DNA from 4 places in the Phytobacter sp. V91 genome. Region 3 is predicted to be linked to each of the others. Evidence: predicted binding sites of a transcription regulator. Region 3 holds the regulator's gene; each other region holds the start of a gene.
What was found. Region 3 encodes PhoB, which activates phosphate uptake and scavenging genes when phosphate is short. Its sites were predicted from a motif close to CTGTCATAAAACTGNCNNAT; they were not measured.
Positions count from the first base shown of each region.

Region 1: pstS (phosphate ABC transporter substrate-binding protein PstS) is a predicted target of PhoB. The motif match lies at 2,380-2,399, and genes of this name have one in related genera.
Region 2: kdgR (DNA-binding transcriptional regulator KdgR) is a predicted target of PhoB. The motif match lies at 2,026-2,045, and genes of this name have one in related genera.
Region 4: rpoH (RNA polymerase sigma factor RpoH) is a predicted target of PhoB. The motif match lies at 2,840-2,859, and genes of this name have one in related genera.

Region 1 is NZ_CBFFRJ010000024.1:12,962-17,031, forward strand. Features, by position in the region: gene pstA (phosphate ABC transporter permease PstA) at 1-207, opposite strand, end outside; gene pstC (phosphate ABC transporter permease PstC) at 207-1,166, opposite strand; gene pstS (phosphate ABC transporter substrate-binding protein PstS) at 1,285-2,325, opposite strand; gene glmS (glutamine--fructose-6-phosphate transaminase (isomerizing)) at 2,642-4,070, opposite strand, start outside.
Region 2 is NZ_CBFFRJ010000192.1:588-4,657, forward strand. Features, by position in the region: gene ACSZO4_RS24015 (hypothetical protein) at 1-391, opposite strand, end outside; gene ACSZO4_RS24020 (MFS transporter) at 587-1,960, opposite strand; gene kdgR (DNA-binding transcriptional regulator KdgR) at 2,137-2,928, shown strand; gene ACSZO4_RS24030 (YobH family protein) at 2,965-3,204, opposite strand; gene mgrB (PhoP/PhoQ regulator MgrB) at 3,362-3,505, shown strand; gene ACSZO4_RS24040 (YebO family protein) at 3,581-3,865, shown strand; gene ACSZO4_RS24045 (MBL fold metallo-hydrolase) at 3,893-4,070, shown strand, end outside.
Region 3 is NZ_CBFFRJ010000099.1:3,233-7,302, reverse strand. Features, by position in the region: gene sbcC (exonuclease subunit SbcC) at 1-129, opposite strand, end outside; gene sbcD (exonuclease subunit SbcD) at 126-1,328, opposite strand; gene phoB (phosphate response regulator transcription factor PhoB) at 1,524-2,213, shown strand; gene phoR (phosphate regulon sensor histidine kinase PhoR) at 2,235-3,530, shown strand; gene brnQ (branched-chain amino acid transporter carrier protein BrnQ) at 3,938-4,070, shown strand, end outside.
Region 4 is NZ_CBFFRJ010000103.1:8,549-12,618, forward strand. Features, by position in the region: gene ACSZO4_RS18660 (4-aminobutyrate--2-oxoglutarate transaminase) at 1-140, opposite strand, end outside; gene ACSZO4_RS18665 (PLP-dependent aminotransferase family protein) at 248-1,720, shown strand; gene rpoH (RNA polymerase sigma factor RpoH) at 1,826-2,680, opposite strand; gene ftsX (permease-like cell division protein FtsX) at 2,948-4,006, opposite strand; gene ftsE (cell division ATP-binding protein FtsE) at 3,999-4,070, opposite strand, start outside.

The sequences.
Region 1 (4,070 bases), on a different contig from region 3:
AGTCATCTCGGTGAACAGGGCCAGCGACATCCCATCAATCCCACGGGTGATGGTCGACATCAGGATCCAGATAAGCCAGAACAAACCGAAGGCCATGGTCGCCATAGAGAGCGTTAATGCCAGACGATTTTTCGCCCGGCGTTTGGCCTGCATCTTACGACGGGATTCCGCCAGCTCTGTTGAGGTCTGTATTTCGAGCGTAGCCATTAGCGTGCCCCCTCATTTTTAGCCAGACGCATAATCATCAGCTTAGAAATCGCCAGTACGATAAAGGTAATCACGAACAGGATCAGACCCAGTTCCATCAGGGCTGCAACATGCAGTCCTGATTCCGCTTCGGCAAACTCATTCGCCAGCGCAGAGGTAATGCTGTTACCCGGCATAAACAGCGAAGCGCTGTCGAGCTGGTAGGTGTTACCGATGATAAAGGTCACCGCCATAGTTTCACCCAGCGCGCGGCCCAGACCTAACATCACACCGCCGATGACCCCGTTTTTGGTAAACGGCAGAACGATACGCCAGATAACTTCCCAGGTGGTGCAGCCAATGCCGTAGGCAGACTCTTTCATCATCACCGGGGTTTGTTCGAACACATCGCGCATAACCGCTGCGATGTAAGGAATAATCATGATGGCGAGGATCACGCCTGCGGCCAAAATCCCGATACCGAAAGCCGGGCCGGAGAACAGCGCGCCAACAAAAGGAATGGCGGACATCACATTGCCGACCGGTTCCTGGAAATATTTGGCAAACAGAGGCGCGAAAATAAACAGGCCCCACATACCGTAAACAATACTGGGGATCGCGGCGAGTAACTCAATGGCGATCCCCAGCGGACGCTTAAGCCAGCCAGGCGCCTGCTCCGTCAGAAACAGCGCAATACCGAAACTGACCGGGACAGCGATCAGCAGGGCGATGAAAGAGGTGACCAGCGTGCCGTAAATCGGTACCAGCGCACCAAAAATTTCGTTTGGCGCATCCCACTCTTTCGTCCACAGGAAGGAGAAACCAAATTTCTGAATACTCGGCCAGGAGGAGAAAATCAGAGACACGATAATGCCGCCGAGCAGCAATAGCACAATCAGCGCAGCCAGTCTTACCAGCGCGCTGAATATCATGTCACCTTTTTTGCCCGGAGGGCTAAAAGCCGGCTTGGTTGCAACCATAAGTTACTCTTTAAGTTTGGGCCAGGAAGCGCGCATTTTATCGTGCTTCCTGGCTAAGGTAATGCCATACCCTAAATAATTCGAGTTGCAGCAAGGCGGCTCGAAGTATGACGGGTATTTAGTACAGCGCTTTACCGCTGCTGTCTTTCACGCTGGTTTTCCATGCAGCACGAACCTGGGCAATCACGCTTTCAGGCAGCGTTGCGTAATCCAGTTCGTTAGCCTGTTTGCCACCGTTTGTGTAAGCCCAGTCGAAGAACTTCAGGACTTCAGCACCCTGCTCCGGGTTTTTCTGCTCTTTGTGCACCAGGATGAAGGTGGTGGAGGTGATTGGCCACACATCAGCGCCTTTCTGGTTGGTCAGGTCCTGAGCGAAGGATTTGCTCCAGTCAATGCTCTTGGTCGCATTGGAGAAGCTTGCTTCGGTCGGCGATACCGGCTTGCCATCAGCAGACATCAGCTTGGTGTAGGTCAGGTTGTTCTGCTTAGCGTAAGCATATTCAACATAACCGATGGAGCCCGGCAGACGCTGGACGAATGCAGCGATACCGTCATTACCTTTACCGCCCAGACCAGTTGGCCAGTTTACGGTAGAGCCAGCGCCGATAGAGGATTTCCACTCTTCGTTAACTTTCGCCAGGTAGCTGGTGAAAACGAAGGAAGTACCGGAACCGTCAGCACGACGAACAACCGCGATGTTCTGAGCCGGCAATTTTTTACCCGGGTTCAGTTTCGCAATCGCTGCGTCATTCCATTTTTTGATTTTGCCAAGGTAGATATCACCCAGGGTTTTACCATCCAGCACCAGTTCGCCGGATTTGAAGCCTTCCAGATTAACGGCCAGAACAACACCACCGATAACGGTAGGGAACTGGAACAGGCCTTCCTGAGCCAGTTTGTCGTCAGCCAGAGGAGCATCAGAAGCACCGAAATCAACGGTGTTAGCAATGATCTGTTTTACGCCACCAGAAGAGCCGATACCCTGGTAGTTTACTTTGCTACCGTTTTCTTTCTGGTAAGTATCAGCCCATTTGGCATACACCGGCGCAGGGAAAGTTGCACCTGCACCCGTCAGACTTGCAGCGGCGTTAGCTGCAAAAGCGCTCAGAGAAAAGGTCGCGGCGACAACAGTTGCGACAGTGGTACGCATAACGTTCATAATGTCTCCTGCCAGGAATCGTAAATTGTTGTTTGAGTTGCTACGCTGAGCAAAATAGGACACTTTGATGACAGTTATATGCAAGGATTGTTACTGTTTGATGACAATAACCACTAAAACTGAAATTTGACTAAAAATGCGTGAAGCATCATGAAGATGCTGATCTTAATGACGGTAAGTTGTCAGCAATATTTTACTTTTGTGACACTAAAAAAGTAGTAGATAGGCTGAGATTGTCACTCTTTGGTGCTGAAAAAAGAGACATTTTGCGAGCGGGTTTGAGAAAAACGCCCCGGCAGGCCAGGGCGTTCGAGAATTACTCTACCGTTACGGATTTCGCCAGGTTACGCGGCTGATCGACGTCGGTGCCTTTGATCAGCGCAACGTGGTAAGCCAGTAACTGTAGCGGAACGGTGTAGAAAATCGGAGCAATCACTTCATCAACATGCGGCATCTCGATGATGTGCATATTGTTGCTGCTGACAAAACCGGCATCCTTATCAGCGAAGACATAGAGTACACCGCCACGCGCACGCACCTCTTCAATGTTGGATTTCAGTTTTTCCAGTAGCTCATTGTTCGGCGCAATAACGATAACCGGCATATCGTCATCAATCAGCGCCAGCGGGCCATGTTTCAGCTCACCGGCCGCATAAGCTTCAGCGTGAATGTAGGAGATCTCTTTGAGCTTCAGCGCGCCTTCGAGGGCAATCGGGTACTGATCGCCACGGCCAAGGAACAGCGCATGGTGTTTGTCGGAGAAATCTTCCGCCAGCTGCGCAATGCGTTTGTCCTGCGACAGCATCTGCTCAATGCGGCTCGGCAGAGTTTGCAGCCCATGAACAATCTCATGTTCAACGGATGCATCCAGCCCTTTCAGATGGCTCAGTTTCGCCACCAGCATCAACAGCACCGTTAACTGGGTGGTGAATGCCTTGGTGGATGCCACGCCAATTTCTGTACCTGCATTGGTCATGATAGCCAGGTCAGATTCACGCACCAGTGAAGAACCCGGTACGTTACAGATGGCCAGTGAACCGAGGTAGCCCAACTCTTTTGACAGACGCAGGCCCGCGAGGGTATCAGCCGTTTCGCCGGACTGAGACAGGGTAATCATCAGGCTGTTGCGGCGCACAGCGGATTTGCGATAACGGAATTCCGACGCAATTTCCACATCGCAGGGGACGCCTGCCAGAGACTCGAACCAGTAACGGGAAACCATACCGGAGTTGTACGAGGTACCACAGGCAATGATCTGGACATGTTCCACTTTGCTCAGCAGTTCATTGGCATGTTCACCCAGCTCGCTTAAATCCACCTCACCATGGCTGATACGCCCGGACAGGGTGTTTTTAATCGCGTTCGGCTGTTCGTAAATCTCTTTCTGCATGTAGTGACGGTAAGCGCCTTTATCGCCTGCGTCGTATTGCAGGTTGGACTCGATCTCCGCACGTTTCACATCGGCGCCCGATTTATCGAAGATGGCGACAGAGCGACGGGTCACTTCAGCAATATCCCCCTCTTCAAGGAAGATAAAGCGGCGGGTTACCGGCAGCAGTGCCAGCTGATCGGAGGCGATAAAGTTCTCTCCCATCCCCAGACCGATAACCATCGGGCTGCCGGAACGCGCAGCCAGTAACGTGCCCGGATCGCGGGAGTCCATAATAACCGTGCCATAGGCGCCGCGCAGTTGCGGAATAGTACGCAGCACCGCGTCACGCAGCGTGCCGCCCTGTTCCAGCTCC
Region 2 (4,070 bases), on a different contig from region 3:
GGTCGCAGTGTTCCCTCCGCTCCTTGAGCGGCCAGCTCATCAACACTTCAATAAACGCCGGCGTACTGACTTCGGCCAGCTGGTGGTTAATTAACCACTGGGAGCGCGAAAACTCACCCGGAGAAATAAACCAGTCAGGCGTTTCGGTAAAGCAACGTGAAGTGCCGTTACTGTCGAATTCAATAAACTCACGCCCTTCGTTAAAAGCAAAATAGCAATTTTTAAAGCTGGTGATGGTGGTATTGACGATCAGCGCATCCCTGACAAATTTAACAACATCGGCACTGATGACAAAGGCCGTACGCGTTTCGGATCTGATAACATTCATTAACGCTTGTACGTCCGGCACACCAGGCTTTAACGCGGGGAATTCCAGAAATAGATGGGACATGTTGGTCGGTTCCTGTGATGCTTTGCATCTGAGAATATCACAGCGCCTCATACCAGACTATTAACGCAAAGTGCGGGAATAGTCTGGTGTCATCTGTTTTGCTATGACTGCCAGGTGACTTTTGTCAGGTGACATGGTGAGTGACTGGCGTGCTAACTACAATAAAAGTGATGCATAAATACGGCCTGATTGCAGTCATGAAACAGTTCGCGGTTGGGTCATGCGTAATCCACTGATTAACGCGGCCACCGCCGCCATAGAGCCTGCAAGCAGTAACGATGTGTGTGTCCCATTTTCATTGAACAGGTTAAACATCAGGGCGACCAGTGCGGCCCCGGTGCTCTGGCCCAGCAGTCGGGCTGTACCCAGCATCCCGCTGGCTCCGCCGCTGCGTTTACGGGGCGCGGCGGTAATAATCGTGTGGTTATTGGGCGACTGGAAAAGACCGAATCCGGCGCCGCACAGCGCCATGCGCCAGATAATCTCTGCATCGGAGGGTAATGCCGGCAGCGTTGCCAGCGCGAAAAGTCCTGTTGCCATCAATGCCAGCCCGACCGCGCCTAACAGTCCGGCATGGATCCTTTCGATAAGGTAGCCCGCAAGCGGCGCCATCACCATGGTTGCCAGCGGCCAGGGCGTCAGCAGCAGCCCGGTTTTCACCTCACTGAGCCCGACAACCGTTTGTAAGAAGAAGGGCAAGGAGACCAGGGCCAGCATCTGTGCGCAGAAGGAGCAAATGGAAGTGCAAATCGACAGCGAAAATAATGGGATACGCAGCAGGTCAACGGGCAGCAGTGGAACAGGCAGGCGTAGCTGCCTGCGCACGAAAAGCGTTCCAATTAGCAGCATGGCCGCTATTTCACCGAGAATAAGCGATGTTGATTGCCCTTGAGCAAAACCGCTCAGTGCGGTTATCAGCAGACCGAAAGTCAGGGCATTCATCACCGCGCTGGGGAGATCAAATTTGGGCATTGCACTGCGCTGACCATTGGCCGGGAGGAAACGGATAGCCAGCAGCAAGGCAATAATACCGAGCGGCACGTTGATCAGAAACAGCCACTGCCAGGAGGCCACCGAGAGAATGGCGGCCGCGATAGTTGGGCCTGCGGCTGAAGAAACCGCCACCACGAAAGAGTTGATCCCCATTCCGCGTCCTAACTGGCGCTGAGGATAAATCAGGCGGATCAGCGCCGTATTCACGCTCATCAAAGCCGCGCCGCCGAATCCCTGGGCCACGCGTGCAAGTGTCAACGTCAGCAATGAATCTGAAAGCGCGCAGGTGAGCGATGTCAGGGTAAATATCACCAGGCCGTACTGATAAACCCGCCGATAGCCGAACATGTCGCCGAGGAAAGAAAACGTCAGCAGGGAAATAACGATGGCGATTTGATAAGCATTAATAATCCAGATGGAACTGGCGGGCGATGCATTAAGGTCGCGGGCAATGGTTGGCAGCGCAACATTCGCAATTGCTCCGTCAAGCACGGCCATGGCTATTCCGATTACAATGGTTAAAATTGCGCCATAGCGCTGCGGCAAAGCTAAGCCGTCAGAGGTGGAGTTTTGCATAGAAAGAGTGGGTTCTGGCTGAAGCGTCATTTGTATAATGATTCTAGCATCGTGATTTTTGTTTTATATCGCAGATTTGTAACGAAGATGGCAAACACGCATTGCGACAGGCTGGCGAGAAATTTATAATAAAAAACTATTCTAATTTTTATAAAACAGCGGCGATGAGGTGATTAATGGCAATCGCAGATTTGGATAAACAGCCAGATTCTGTTTCTTCTGTATTGAAAGTTTTTGGCATTCTCCAGGCGCTTGGCGAAGAGCGTGAAATCGGCATCACCGAACTGTCACAGCGTGTCATGATGTCAAAAAGTACTGTCTATCGCTTTTTGCAGACCATGAAATCCCTGGGCTATGTTGCTCAGGAAGGCGAATCTGAAAAATATTCATTGACGCTGAAGCTCTTTGAATTGGGCGCACGGGCGCTGCAAAACGTTGATTTGATCCGCAGTGCAGACATTCAGATGCGTGAGCTGTCACGGTTGACCAAAGAGACTATCCACCTTGGTGCGCTGGATGAAGACAGCATTGTGTACATCCACAAAATCGACTCCATGTACAACTTGCGCATGTACTCACGAATCGGTCGCCGTAACCCGCTTTACAGTACCGCGATTGGTAAAGTGCTGCTGGCATGGCGTGAACGTGATGACGTTCTGCAAATCCTCGAAGGTGTGGAGTACAAACGCAGTACCGATCGTACAATAACCAGCACGGATGAGTTGCTGACCATGCTCGATGTTGTGCGTAAGCAGGGTTATGGCGAAGACAATGAAGAACAGGAAGAAGGCCTGCGCTGCATCGGCGTACCCGTCTTTGACCGTTTTGGCGTGGTGATCGCGGGCTTAAGTATCTCCTTCCCGACGCTGCGTTTCTCTGAAGAGCGTCTGCATGAGTATGTAGAAATGCTGCATCAGGCCGCGCGCAAAATCTCCGAACAGATGGGCTTCAACGAGTATCCGTTCTGAGACAAAAACGCCGCCTGCAGGCGGCGTTTCTTTCCTCTAGCCGTTATCAATAACCGTGTCGCTTTTACGCAGGACAGGGCACTGTGTCAGGCCAAACAGTCCGCTGCTGGAGTGAACGTATTGGGCCGTGCTCACTCCGCGCGCCGTCAGGTATTTACACTGCAGCCCCAGGCCGGCGACATTTTCCGTGCTGCCTATGAGTACACCGTACCCGCTTAACAAAATACCCACCCAGACCAGAGCGACCAGGATGATTGTCCGAATAAGTGTGCGCATAATCTGTTCCTTGCATTTTTATCGTGGTAACAGGCTATCTTAATAGTGAACTGTCGCAAGATGAGCATTCCTAAAAACAGATAATGCAGATACAGTTAGGCGCGGTTTAAGGTCGACATGCTAACGTAACTCATTTAGTACTGCGTCGGAGAGTGGAGTGAAAAAATTTAGATGGCTGCTGTTGATTGCCGTGCTGGCAATTTGCCTGCTGCTCTGGACTCAAATGCTAAATGAAATGTGTGATGAGGGTGTGCAATTTTTCAGCGGTATCTGCGTGATTAACAAGTTCATCCCCTGGTAACAGCTTTTTTCCCGTGAACCGATTTCCTTCCTTACTCCCGGTGGTAGAATATTGCCTTTCAGTAGAGGTGGTAAGATGAACGAAGTCATAAATTCTGGCGCGCTTAGTTTTGCGTCATTGATTGTTTCGGTGGTGGTGTTGCTGGTTGGGCTGGTGCTGTGGTTCTTCATTAACCGCGCAAGCTCGCGGACGAATGAGCAGATTGAACTGCTTGAGGCTTTGCTGGATCAACAAAAACGTCAGACAGCATTGCTGCGTCGTTTGTGTGAAGCCAATGAACCTGAAAAAGAGGCGCCGGTTGAGCAGGCTTCGGTAAAAGGCAAAGACGACGAATTTATTCGCCTGGTGGCCGAACGCTGATTCAGACCCTGTTGGCGGGAGTGGTGCATGACGCGAAAAAATCCCTGGTTCAATGCTTCACTTCCCCATCACTCTTCCAAGGGTTTTATCAATCCAGGTCCTGGTGGTCACAAGCCTGGAGATGTCAAACGCTGGCGACGGGAGCGTAAGGCTGCCGGACTCCCACATCCCCCTGCTGGGGGGTACGAAAATTTTATCACTCACT
Region 3 (4,070 bases):
TTTCCCTGCTCCGGTCGCGCCGGTAATGGCAAACAGGCCATTACTGGCAAAAGGCTCGGCGGTAAAATCTATCTTCCACTCACCTTTCAGTGAGTTGAGATTTTTCAGGCGCAGGCTAAGAATTTTCATGCGTCGTGCTCCTGCTGTAAGGCATGCACTGTCTGCATAAACAGCGCCTGTAGTCGGGCGTACTGCGTCTCATCGAGTTCTTCCAGCGCGAGACGACGGGCGAAGACCTCTTCAACGTTGAGTTCGCTTAATGTCTCGCGCCGCTCGCTGGCGAGAATGCGCTCCCGCTGTTCGCGGCTGCGACGAACCAGCAGGACCTCCACCGGCAGTTCGGCAGTCAGCGCCTGGATCCTGCGCTGCATATCGCTGAGGTAGTCATCGGTGGTGATTTCAATATCGAGCCAGACCGGAGAGTCGGCGTGATTACCTTTCCACTGCGTGAGCTGCGAGCTGATGGCGGCAAGATCGCCTTTGACAACGCCTAATTGCTGGGTAACGGGAACCTCCAGCGGGGTGACTTCGGCCAGCTTTCCGTCACTGAATGTCACTAAATTGACATATTTGCTTTTGCCGGTTTCATCGAAACTCAGGGCAATAGGGGAGCCGCAATAGCGGATATGCTCCTGACCGCCAATTTTTTGTGGGCGATGAATATGCCCAAGCGCGATGTAATCCGCTGGCGGGAAGTTCTGCGCCGGGAAGGCATCAAGGGTGCCGATATAGATTTCGCGCACCGCATCACTTTTGCTGGCGCCGACGGTGGTGAGATGTCCGCTGGCAATAATGGGCAGCGGCCTGTCGCCGCGCAGGGTGCAGGCCGCGTCATATTGCTGCTGATAATAATCCGTAATCGCCCCCAGCAGATGCTGCTGTTTTTCCGCGCCGGAAAGCCCCGCCTGGCTGGTGACAATGTCGCGCGGGCGTAAAAAAGGAACCGGGCAAAAAATTGCCCCGGCTGAGCCATCGCGCAGCGGTAAAACAAAGGGCGCGCTGCCCGCGCTGGCGACCACGGTGGTTTTTAGCCAGGCGAGAATATCTTTCGATTCATTGAGGGTAGCGACGGAATCGTGGTTGCCCGCCAGCACCACCAGATGACAGCCGGTGCTCTGTAGCTTCACCACAAATTGATTATAGAGTTCGCGGGCATAGCTTGGCGGAGAGCCGGTATCGAAGATATCGCCTGCGACAATAATCGCATCAACCAGATGGTGTTCTGCGGTTGCCAGCAGCCAGGTGAGAAAGGCGTCGTGTTCTGCGGCCCGACTTTTGCTGTAAAAGTTCTGACCGAGGTGCCAGTCCGAAGTATGAATGATGCGCATAGCGGTTCCGTGGCAAAAAAGCGTAAACAGGATTATAACATTCAAGGGCATATGCGCTGCCAGCGAAAGCGAATCATCGCTGTCATAAAACGGCGGCTGGGGTCATCTGTCGGTCATTTGTTTCATAAATCTGTCACAAAAGTGACGCATACTGACGCCGCGATTGACTGATGACTTAATTAAACAGGGCAAATTATGGCAAGACGCATTCTGGTCGTAGAAGATGAAGCACCCATCCGTGAAATGGTTTGCTTTGTGCTTGAGCAAAACGGCTTTCAACCTGTCGAAGCGGAAGATTATGACAGCGCGGTGAACCAACTTAATGAACCCTGGCCCGATCTGGTTTTGCTCGACTGGATGTTGCCGGGTGGCTCAGGTATTCAGTTTATCAAACACCTGAAACGTGAAGCCATGACCCGTGAAATCCCGGTGATGATGCTGACCGCCCGCGGGGAAGAAGAGGACCGGGTTCGGGGCCTTGAAACCGGCGCTGATGATTACATTACCAAGCCGTTCTCGCCAAAAGAGCTGGTCGCACGCATCAAAGCGGTGATGCGACGTATCTCGCCGATGGCGGTAGAAGAAGTCATCGAAATGCAGGGGCTGAGTCTCGATCCGAGCTCCCACCGCGTGATGACGGGCGAGAATCCCCTGGACATGGGGCCGACAGAGTTTAAGCTACTGCACTTCTTTATGACCCATCCTGAACGCGTCTACAGCCGCGAACAGTTGCTGAACCACGTCTGGGGAACCAACGTGTATGTTGAAGACCGGACGGTGGATGTGCATATTCGCCGCTTGCGTAAGGCGCTGGAACACAGTGGTCACGATCGGATGGTACAAACAGTTCGCGGCACGGGTTACCGGTTCTCAACCCGTTTCTGAAATCTGACAGGAGTGTGACGCGTGCTGGAACGGCTGTCATGGAAAAGGCTGGTACTCGAACTCATCCTGTGCTGTTTACCAGCGGCACTGCTCGGAGCATTTTTTGGTTATCTGCCGTGGTTTTTACTGCTGGCGGTGACCGGATTACTGGCCTGGCATTTCTGGAATTTAATGCGGCTTTCCTGGTGGTTATGGGTCGATAAAAGTATGACCCCTCCGCCAGGGACAGGGAGTTGGGAACCGCTGTTGTATGGCCTGCATCAGATGCAGATGCGGAATAAAAAACGGCGTCGTGAGCTGGGAAATCTGATTAAACGTTTTCGCAGCGGGGCTGAATCTTTACCGGATGCGGTCGTTCTGACCACCGAAGAGGGGGCCATTTTCTGGTGTAATGGCCTGGCTCAGCAGCTGCTTAATTTACGCTGGCCGGACGATAACGGACAAAATATTCTCAACCTGCTGCGTTACCCTGAATTTACTCGCTACCATAAAGCACGGAATTTTGTCCGTCCGCTTAATCTGGTGCTTAACAATGGCCGTCATCTTGAGATCCGCGTGATGCCCTACAGTGAGCACCAGTTGTTAATGGTGGCGCGCGATGTCACGCAGATGCATCAGCTGGAAGGGGCGAGACGTAACTTTTTTGCCAACGTCAGCCATGAATTGCGTACGCCGCTTACCGTGCTGCAGGGCTATCTGGAGATGATGCAGGAGCAGACTCTGGAAGGGCTGCCGCGCGAGAAAGCCTTACATACCATGCGTGAGCAAACTTCACGCATGGAAGGGCTGGTTAAACAGTTGCTTACGTTATCGAAAATCGAAGCGGCGCCAATTATTCCACCTAATGAAATTATCGATGTCCCCATAATGCTGCGGGTGGTTGAAAGGGAAGCCCAGACCCTGAGCCACAAAAAGCATGAACTGGAGTTTGTGGTCGATAATGCCGTCAAAGTGCTGGGTAATGAGGAACAACTGCGCAGCGCAATCTCAAATCTCGTCTACAACGCCGTTAACCATACGCCACCGGGAACGCACATTACCGTGAGCTGGCAGCGTGTGGCTCAGGGCGTGCAGTTTAGCGTTGAGGATAACGGTCCGGGGATTGCGGCTGAACATATTCCGCGTCTGACGGAGCGTTTTTACCGGGTGGACAAGGCCCGCTCCCGACAGACCGGTGGCAGTGGACTGGGGCTGGCGATTGTTAAGCATGCGGTTAATCACCATGACAGCAAGCTGGATATCGACAGCACGCCCGGAAAAGGGACCCGCTTTAGCTTTACCCTGCCAGAACGGCTGGTGGCGAGGAACGCAAGCTGACGCCGCAGGTGTCAGCTTTTCTTTCCACTCCTGTCAGAATACTCTCCTTTTCACCCATTTTTCCTTCTATTCATCCGTAGAATATGTCTGCGCTGATTTTTTGTTCGCATGATTAGCCATCTGTTTTTCTTATATACAGAGATATCATCTGGTATTCTTTTTCACTCTGGCATAACCATCTGGTTTTGCGATCCCTTATTGCCTTTAAACGTTATAAGCGTTTAAATTGCGCCCCGTGAGTCGTCAGACTCACTGTATTTGCGTGGTAAATCAAAAAACTATTCTCCACCACGCGAAGAGTGAAGTGTTTTGCGCTTCACTTTCAGGCTCTTGGCGCTGTAATGTTCCGCAGCGCAAGGCGAAAATTTCACCACTTGCATCACCACATCCACAGGCAGTAAACGTTTATGACCCATCATTTAAAACCACGAGACATTGTTGCTCTGGGCTTTATGACATTTGCGCTCTTCGTCGGCGCAGGCAATATCATTTTCCCCCCGATGGTCGGTTTGCAGGCAGGCGAGCACGTCTGGACTGCGT
Region 4 (4,070 bases), on a different contig from region 3:
GCCGCAAAATCGATCACTTCATTACCTTCGACATCCCACAGCGTGGCGTTTTCCGCTTTCTCAGCATAGAAGCCGCACATGACGCCGATGCCACGCGGTGTTGCCGCTAAACGGCGTTGATGCAGTTCGTTATTTTTCACCTTTATACTCCCCCGTCTCTGATTCATTTTGCAGCAGTCATCTTTTGCCACAATGACACAAGCGGTTCTATAATCGAGTACCAGTTTTGAATAATTAAGGGATCCAATTGCGTTCACTCGTGGGTGATTTACTGCAATTGCGTCTGGATGCGCAAAGCGACGGCAAGCTGCATAAGAAATTATATAACACGATCCGCCACTCGATCCTCGAAGGAAGCCTTCCACCGCAAAGCCGCCTGCCCCCAAGCCGGGATCTGGCAACGGAGCTGCATCTGTCGCGTAATACCGTGCTGAGGGTCTATGAGCAACTGCTGGCAGAAGGCTATATCGTTTCCCGCACCGGCAGTGGCACCTTTGTGGCGCAGACCGTGCCGGACAGCCTGCTGTCAGCCCCCTTGTCGCCCGTGGAGAATGCCGCTGGCGAATTGTCCTCACATCTGTCAAACAGGGGCCAGGCGCTATTGCAACGCAGCAGCGCCAGCCCGCGACAGTGGGGCGCATTTCTACCCGGCGTGCCGGATGTCAACGCCTTTCCCCATGCCCTGTTTCGTAAGATTCAGTCGCGTGTCAGCCGTAAGCCGCAGGCCAGTCAGCTCTCCTATAGCGACGCAGGAGGAAGCCAGGCCCTACAGCTGGCGCTGGTGGACTATCTGCGGGTCGCCCGTTCGGTGAAATGCAGCGCCGGGCAAATCCTGATAACCGAAGGCATTCACCAGGCCATAGATCTGGTGTCGCGCATGCTCTGTAACCCCGGTGACAAAGCATGGATTGAGGAGCCAGCCTACTGGGGCATTCGTAACGTGCTGACAATGAACGGCGTCAACCTTGAGCCGGTGGATGTCGACCTTGCCGGTATCAATCCCCCCGACACCGGAGATGGCGCGCCAAAACTGATTTTCGTCACCCCCTCTCACCAGTATCCGCTGGGCTGCGTGATGAGCCTTGAACGCCGCCAGCGTCTGCTGGCGCTGGCCCGGCAAACGGGTAGCTGGATTGTGGAAGATGATTACGACAGCGAGTTTCGTTTTTCCGGCCAACCGATCCCGGCATTGCAGGGGCTGGTGGATGACGCCCCGGTTATCTACACCGGCACCTTCAGTAAAACCCTCTATCCCGGCCTGCGACTCGGCTATCTGGTTCTGCCGCGCCCCTTAATGCAGGCCCTGAAAACGGCGCATGCAGAGCTGTATCGTGGTGGGCGATTGGTGGATCAGGAAGCACTGGCCCTGTTTATCAGCGAAGGGCATTACACCGCGCATATCCGTCGTATGCGGCTGCTTTACGCCCGGCGGCGCGCGCGGCTCGCAGGGCTGATCGTCGCGGCCCTGGGCAAAGAGGCGCTCAGCGAATTTAATGATAATGCCGGTCTGCACCTGGTACTTTCACTGCCTGAACACTGCAATGACGCCGTGCTTGCCAGCCAGGCGAACCAACGCGGGATCCTGGTGCGGGCGCTTTCACGCTACTACTCCGGCGCTCATCCGCTAAAGGGCTTATTACTGGGATTTGCGGCAATGGAGGAAGAGACAATGGAATCCGCATTCAAGGTATTGCTGGAATGCATCAGGGAAAACAGCTGATCGGCAAGGCAGCCGACTGTGGCGAAAAAGTGAGTTCTCAGAAAGCAAAAAGCCGGGCGCTCTCGCTTTCCCGGCTTCTGAGTGACTTACTGCTTAAGCTTAAATTTAAGCTTCGATCGCCGCACGCAGCTTTTTCATGGCGTTCTTTTCCAGCTGGCGCACACGCTCTGCGGAAACACCATAACGATCGGCCAGCTCCTGAAGCGTGGACTTGTTCGCCTCATCCAGCCAACGGGCGCGAATAATCGCCTGGCTACGCTCATCCAGACCCTGCATCGCATCGGTCAGTTTGTTCGCGGCCTGCTCTTCCCAGTTATCATCTTCAATGCCATCGGCAAAGTTAGACGATTTATCCTGCAGGTAGAGCACCGGCGCCATCGGCTGGCTGTCAGACTCGTCGTCGGAAGACATATCAAAGGTCATGTCCTGAGCCGCCATACGCGATTCCATTTCACGTACGTCTTTGCTGCTCACGCCCAGTTCACGGGCCACCATTTCGACTTCATCCTGGTTAAACCAACCCAGACGTTGTTTGGTTTTACGCAGGTTAAAAAACAGCTTACGCTGTGCTTTCGTGGTCGCGACTTTCACAATACGCCAGTTACGCAGTACGTATTCGTGAATTTCCGCTTTGATCCAGTGCACGGCAAAAGAGACCAGACGCACCCCGACTTCCGGGTTGAAGCGACGGACAGCTTTCATCAGGCCGATATTGCCTTCCTGAATCAGGTCAGCCTGCGGCAGGCCATAGCCCGAATAATTACGAGCAACATGAACAACAAAGCGCAGGTGGGACAGGATCAGCGTCTTAGCTGCTTCCAGATCGCCCTGGTAATGCAGCTTTTCAGCCAGTGCCCTTTCTTCATCAGCCGTCAACATTGGCCATGCGTTAGCGGCCCGGACGTAAGACTCCAGGTTACCAACAGGGGCTAAAGCTAAAGATTGCATTTCTTTGGTCATTCAAATCCTCTCAATATACATCCAACTGGCGGCGGTCTGTCCCCATCAGGCAACAAACATGCCAGTGTTAATGAGCAACGAGAATATCATTCACTCTTGTATCAGACAGTGATTTTATCCACAAGTTCCAGGATGGATTGTGAATAAAATAGGCACAAAATGTGACATAAGTATGAAAAACCGCGGCAGAGGAAGGGAGATATGAGCTATACGCTTTCCCTGCTACGGGAATACTGCATTGCAGGGAAAGAGTATATCAGAGATTTTTTACTGTGGAGTAAAGTGACGTAAATGTTGAACCGTGGCAAGCCAGGCGGCTATCCAGCCAATCATGGAGCACAACAGCAGCAGCAATAAACACTCGTCAAATGAGAGCCCACTTAGCTCAAACTGGGTGCCAAACACCTTCGCCACCTCGGTCACTGCCGATGAGAGGCGCAGCACCAGGATCTCAGACAGGATCAGCGACAAGAACGCGCCGCTAAAGCCCAGTAATGCGCCACCGTACAGGAAGGGACGCAGGATAAAACCGTCCGTAGCGCCAATCAGTTTTTGCACATTGATGGTGTCACGACGCGCGAAGATACTTAAGCGCACGCTGTTACCGATGACGAGGAAGACCGCCGCCACCATCAGCACACCGATCATCGCCGACACCCGTCCGACCAGGCCGGTTAAAGAGGCCAGACGCGCAAACCAGCTGTCGTCCATCCGCACTTCATCAATACCGTGCAATTTGCTGATGCGATCGCGCAGCGTGGTCAGCGACTCCGTACCCTGGAAATCCAGTTTGGGGATCACTACCGCCACCGCCGGCAAAGGGTTCTCTTCCAGCATATCCAGTGCGCCGCCAAAGCCCGACCAGTTACGGAATTCACCCAGCGCGTCTTCCCGGGAAAGGTAATTCACTTTCTCCACGCCCTGCTCTGACTGTAACTGCCCCACCACCTGCGCCGCAGCGTTATCATCCAGCGCTTTATCAAGGTAGACGGTAATTTGCGGGGAAGGATAGTACTGCGAGGCCGCCTGGTTGACGTTTTTGTAAACCATATAGCAGACGCTCGGCAGCGTCAGGGAGATAGCAATCACCATGACAGTCAGGAAGGTCGCAAAGGGTTTACTTTTCAGATCCTGCAACGCGCCATGGAACGCATAACGCACCTGTTCATTAAAGACATTGGTTTTACGGGAGTTCGGTTTGACTGGCGTTTTGCCACGGCGCACGGCGTTTCGATTAGCATCACCCTGCCCGCCTGCCGATTTACGAAAACGATCCAGTTTGCTGCCAAACTGCCGAATTTGATTGATTGCGTCGCGCTTATTCACCCGCCAGGCCTCCATGCAAATGGCCATCGCTCAGGGATAACATGCGGTACGAACGTCGGGAAAT